2 regions of the Lactiplantibacillus sp. C232 genome follow, and region 1 is predicted to be linked to the other one. Evidence: predicted binding sites of a transcription regulator. Region 1 holds the regulator's gene; the other holds the start of a gene.
The links. Region 1 encodes NrdR, which represses ribonucleotide reductase genes. Its sites were predicted from a motif close to ACACNATATATNGTGT; they were not measured.
Positions count from the first base shown of each region.

Region 2: MZO41_RS12380 (deoxynucleoside kinase) is a predicted target of NrdR. The motif match lies at 2,089-2,104, and genes of this name have one in related genera.

Region 1 is NZ_JAMSKZ010000001.1:220,716-223,922, forward strand. It holds gene mutM (bifunctional DNA-formamidopyrimidine glycosylase/DNA-(apurinic or apyrimidinic site) lyase) at 1-555, shown strand, start outside; gene coaE (dephospho-CoA kinase) at 565-1,158, shown strand; gene nrdR (transcriptional regulator NrdR) at 1,200-1,715, shown strand; gene MZO41_RS01095 (replication initiation and membrane attachment family protein) at 1,737-3,140, shown strand; gene dnaI (primosomal protein DnaI) at 3,144-3,207, shown strand, end outside.
Region 2 is NZ_JAMSKZ010000013.1:83,822-87,028, reverse strand. It holds gene serS (serine--tRNA ligase) at 1-1,119, opposite strand, end outside; gene MZO41_RS12380 (deoxynucleoside kinase) at 1,402-2,037, opposite strand; gene MZO41_RS12375 (M15 family metallopeptidase) at 2,433-3,206, opposite strand.

The sequences.
Region 1 (3,207 bases):
AAACACACGCACGTGATCTTCCATCTGACCGATGATCGTGATTTGCTGTACAACGATACGCGTAAGTTCGGGCGAATGACGCTCGTGCCGACCGGTGAAGAAAACACGGTGGCGGGATTGCGGACAATTGGCCCGGAACCCGTTGCTGAACAGTTAACACTGGCTTATATGACGGCCACTTTTGGCAAGTCGAAAAAGATGATCAAGCCACTATTGTTGGATCAAAGTAAGATTGCGGGCATTGGGAATATTTACGCGGACGAAACGCTATGGATGAGTAAGATTCATCCAATGCGGCCTGCTAATTCACTAACTACTGATGAGATTGCAACATTGCGCCAAAACATTATTGATGAAATGGCGATGGCAATTAAAGGTCACGGCACCACTGTTCATTCATTTTCAACGGCATTTGGTGAAGCCGGTCAGTTTCAAAATCACTTACACGTCTATGGTCGTGAAGGGGAACCTTGCGAACGGTGTGGCACAATTATTGAGAAAATCAAAGTGGCACAGCGAGGGACCCATTTTTGCCCGTTAGAACAACGGTTGTAGGTGATCAAGATGACAAAGTTGATTGGATTGACTGGTGGCATTGCCACTGGTAAGTCGACTGTTTCTAAGCTGCTGGCAACTAAGTTACCAATCGTTGATGCGGATAAAATCGCGTGGCAGGTTGAAGGGCCAGGCCAACCGACGACCCAAAAGATTGTGGCGCACTTTGGTCAGCAAGCAGTGCTGGCAGACGGGCGACTGAATCGGCCATGGCTTGGCCAGTTGGTTTTTAACGATGCTCAAGCTTTACAAGACTTAACCGCAATTACACGGTTACCGATTCAGTACGCGATGTTCGAAGCGATTGTCGCGGCAAACCAGCAACAGCCCGACGCAATTATTTTAGATGTGCCGTTGTTATTTGAAAGTGGCTGGCAACATGTTTGTGATCAAGTGTTGGTTGTGACGGCATCACCCGCCGTAGTATTGCAGCGGTTGATGGCGCGTAACCACTTATCGCAACAGGCGGCTCAGGCACGAATTGACAGCCAAATGCCACTTGCACAGAAGGTCGCAAGGGCTGACGTTGTCATTGATAACGGGGCCAACATTGATAAAACTAAAGCAGCCGTGTTAAAATGGCTGAAAACTATTACTAAATAAAGAAAAACTGATTGTTAGTTGTTACAAGGGGTGAGAAGTCTATGCAATGTCCACATTGTCATCATAATGGCTCCCGCGTGGTTGACAGTCGACCAACTGATGATGGTCGCGTGATTCGACGGCGCCGGGAATGCGAAAACTGTGGGTTCCGGTTCACAACATTTGAACGGGTCGAAGCCACGCCATTATTAGTCATTAAGAAAAATGGTGCCCGCGAAGAATTCAATCGTGAAAAAGTCTTGCGCGGAATTATTCGCTCGGCCGAGAAACGACCCGTTAGCATGGAAACCATGACGGGCGTCGTTGATGATGTTGAAAATAAGGTCCGGTCACTGGGCGAAAATGAAATTTCAAGCCAAGTTATCGGCGAGTATGTCATGGAGCAATTGGCAGATATTGACGAAATTTCGTACATTCGTTTTGCCAGTGTTTACCGGCAATTCAAGGATATGCACGTCTTCTTGAATGAACTCCAAGATATGATGGAGCGTGATAAGGTCAAACTGGCAAAACCGTCAGCGAAGACGACCCACGCACCTAAACGAAAAAAAGATTAGTTAAAAAGAATGGTGAACAACATGCCAAATGATGAACCCTTAACACCCAAAACTGGGTTAGTGGTCCCGCAAGCACCAGCGCTCAGTGCGGCGCAACAAGCTGTATTGGCGGAATTATACTTGCCACTGATGGGGCCATTGGCATATAGCTTGTACGCGGCGTTACGTAGCTTACAGAGTAGCGAGAATGAGCTGAGCAATCGACGCAGTCACGCGGAACTGCTGGGCATCCTAAATGTGGACTTGCCGACGGTGTTAGCGGCTCGGCGTAAACTTGAAGCAACTGGCTTGTTGCGCAGCTATTATCAACAAGATGAATTGGGTGCCATGTACATTTATCAATTACAAGCACCATTACTGGCGTTACAATTCTTTGCGGATGATCTATTGAGTGTCCTATTGTTAGATACGGTCGGTGAGTTACGTTATCAACAACTTGCTGGCGATTTTGCAGCACAGCCGATTGACTTGACGGCTGCCAAAGACGTGACGGCAAATATCTTAGATGTGTTTCACGTTGATAGTCAAAAAGTTACGACGCCACCTCTTTCAGTGCAAAAGGTGCGCGCCCAATTGGCGGCCAATGAACCGGCCGAGGATCACTCGCCCGTGCTCAGTGACGATGACTTTGACTGGCAACTGTTGGGGCAAATTTTGAAGCAGAACTATGTTGATCTCAAACAGGTTGCGAGTTCACGGCAACTGATCATTACGGAAAGTCGGGTCTACGGCATCAGTGAGATTGAGATGGCTAAGTTAATCAGTGAAGTGGCTAGTTTAACAACGGGTCAGTTTGATGAAAATCAATTGAAATTATTGATTGCGCGGCGCTATGAACGGCCCGCAGTTTCGAGTCAGCAGGTCGCTACGGAAGCAACGGTTGCAACGACGACCACTAAGGATAACAAGGCTTCAGCACAGCTCTCAACGGCTGAGCAGCAACTCGTGACGTATGCTAAGCAGACAGCGCCGTATGACTTTTTATCAGCTTTGAAGCAGGAGAAACATGGTTTTGTGACGAGCGGTGAGAACCGACTAGTTCATGATTTAATTGGTCGGGGGGTATTACCCAATGCCGTCATCAACATGGTGATCTACTACTTATTGCAAAATCGGGAGTTAGCTGCCCTTAATCGTAATTTGCTAGAAACAGTCGCCAATGATTGGCAACAACACGGCATTACGACGCCGGAAGCGGCTTTGATGTATTTGAAGCAACGTAAACAGCCGAAATCAACACCAACACGGCGCAAGAACAATCGACCGACGCGTAAGGAGATTATGCCAAAGTGGGCCCAACAACAGCAACAGACTGAGAGTGGTAAGCAACCAGCTCAGACCGGTAAACAAATTACTGCTGCCCAACGCAAACAGCTTGCTGATCGACTAGCAAAGCTTGAGACAAATTCGGAAAAGGAGGACTAAAACATGGAGAATATCTCAGAAACACTCCGGACGTTAATGAATCGGAAAAACTTGAATCATCGGTATG
Region 2 (3,207 bases), on a different contig from region 1:
TTTGCCATCGTCATCGCGATATTGAATGTGCGCCCGCCGAGCTTGGAAATCAGTACAATTTGAACAACTCGAGATTTCCCGGTACTTGTCTTGTTCTGGGAACCAAACTTCCAAGTCATGTGTCATGGCAGCTGTGAAGCTCATGTCACCAGTCGTTAACGTAATAACGTGATATGGTAACCCAAGTTTCTTTAGCAATGATTCGGCATTGTTGGTCAACTTCTCTAATTCATCCCATGAATCTTCTGGTTTCGTGAACTTAACCATTTCAACCTTATTGAATTGGTGTAAGCGAATCAAGCCTTTCGTATCACGACCAGCACTACCAGCTTCTTCACGGAAGGCTGGTGATAAGGCCGTAAAGTAAACTGGTAATTTTTCAGCTGGAATAACTTCATCACGATAATAGTTGACTAATGGCACCTCGGCCGTTGGAATCAACGTCAAATCTTGCGTCGTAATCCGGAAAGCGTCTTCCTTGAACTTAGGAAATTGGCCGGTACCGTACATAGATTCATCAGTGACCATGTATGGCGGCAAAACTTCCGTATACCCTTCAGCTTCGTGCTGGTCTAAGAAAAAGTTGTAAACGGCGCGTTCCAGTTTAGCACCATCGCCCACGTAGTATAAGAAACGACTACCAGAAACCTTAGCACCGCGCTCAAAGTCTAAGATGCCTAAATCTTCACCGATATCCCAATGTGCTTTCGGCGTAAAGTCAAAATGCCGTGGTGTCCCGATTCGACGTAATTCAACGGCATCTTCTTCTTTCAAGCTAACTGGTACGTCGGGATGGGGCATGTTTGGTAAATGTGCAGCCATATCCTGAACTTGGGCATCGACTGTCCGCCGTTCTTCATCCAACGTCTTCACATCGGCGCTAACTTTTTGCATTTCTGCAATTTCGGCACTAGCGTCTTCCTTGTTCCGCTTCTTCTGTGAAATTTCGCCTGAAACTTGGTTACGCGTCGACTTCAATTGTTCGCTCTTGGCGATCAATTCACGACGCTTTTCATCAGCGGCCAATAAATCATCGATGTCACTCGCAGCAACGCCCCGATGACCAAGCTGTTCTTTTACAAAATCTGGATTTTGACGAATCATTTTAACATCTAACATAACGACGTCTCCTTTTCACTTTTAATCGTAAATAAAAACAGTCTCTCCTCCCAATTGGGACGAAGAGACTGCGATTCGCGGTACCACCCAAGTTCAGGATCATGATTAATCCCACCCTTAAACGGATAACGGCCGTGCCGTGCAGTATTACCTGCCCACATTGTCGCGCCGGAGTTTCGACTACCGATTCACACCACCCACCGGTTCTCTGAACGTCTACTTAAAAACGCGCCGTGTTTAATATTCACTGTCTACTATAAAACATTGATTCTAAAAAGGCAACTAGCCTAAACTAGCCACTTTTTCGTCGATCAACCGAATGACTTCCTTACGCGCATCCGCATCGGCGACAAAGTCCAGCTGATCCCCGTCGATCTGCATCTTCGGGCTATGATCATAATTAGCGTACCAGTCGTCATAGCGTTCATTCAAAGTCTGATAATATTTATATAAATCAGGATCTTGATCAATTTGTTCGTAAGAACGGCCCCGCTTTTGGATTCGTTTGAGCATCGTATCAAAAGAAATATTGATATGAATAAGTAAATCAGGACTCTTTTGATGAGACGCTTCTGGCAATTCCTGCATCATGTTATCTAATAATGAATCATAAATGTCAACTTCGGTATTCGTCGCCCGGCCAAGATCACCATTCAAATGAAATAATAATGAATCTTCAAAAATCGACCGGTCTAAGACGTCCAGATCGTTAGCAAAAGCTGATTTAATACTGTCTAACCGTTTATTTAAAAAATAGATTTGTAATAAGAAGGCGTACTTCTTAGGATCCTTATAAAATAACGGCAAAATGGGATTATCATCAACTGACTCGTAAAACGCTTTAGAACCAAAGTGGTTAGCCACTAACTGCGTTAAACTCGTCTTGCCGGCACCGATTGTTCCTGACATTACAAGCATGGGGCGTCTCTCCTTTTAATCACGTCAAAATTTTGATTATCTCTAAAAGCAACACTACATATTGTACGCACCCACGTCTTAAAATGCAATATCTGGTGAGTCAATTCAGTAAAAAACTTCGCACCAGCCACAACTGCGACGCACTAGTCAGCGATCCAAGCAACTCACTAACACACACTGGGTTACCCAAGCCGGCGCTGGTGGCACTTCAGCTTTGAGTGCGGCCTCTGACCAGCATAATCAAGCGACAACGTGTCGTGACCAAATAATACTCAGTTGAGACGAACCCACATTGCTAAACCGAAGACAATTTAAAAGCGCACGCTAGCTAATTCCTAACGTACGCCATAATATAGTATTAATTGGGGGCGGTCATCAATAATACGGCTAGCTTATTACTTGGCCGCCTTTTCTCGAGCTTGCAGCAAGCTGACGTACTGTTCGAGAGTCAAATTGTGCTTAGTCATGAATTCCGCACTCGCCTTACCAACGTAACGGAAATGCCAAGATTCATAGTCAATCCCGGTCGACTGCTTACCATCTTTAGTAAAGCGCAACACAAATCCATAGTCCGCCGCGTGATTAATCAACCACTGCTGACCCTTGTTCTTGTCGGATGATGACAATAATTGATTACCATGAGTGCTGTACCAGTGCGTGTTCATGATATCTGCTGCGAGACCAGTTTCATGCTCACTACCACTAGGAACTGCGACATATTCTTTAGTCAGCTTTAAGGCTTCCTTGGCTGATTTTCCTTGATTCTCATAGGTTTGAATCGACTGATTCCAAACCTCTTTTTGATAAGCAACTGAACGATACCCAGACACGATTGTTGCTGGATAGCCGGCTTTTTTTGCCCCCGCTAGAAAGGCTTCCAATGGTTTGACGATAGAACTACGGACTTCAATACCATCCACGCTCGACTTATTAAATGTCATCTCAGCGCGCTTATGCCACTTATTGACGACCACTAAGTCGCTATCGGTCGATTTAACGCCTTTCGGTAAGGCACTAATCAGTCGTTGCCGCTTGGTCTGTGTCTTCGTCGACTTAGCACTCGTAGAACTACTAGTCGCTTTAGACGTCGACTGGCTAGCACCACAGCCAGCCAGGACACCTGCTAATGACACTAATGCTAGACCTCTTAACAAATTTCTCTTTAACATC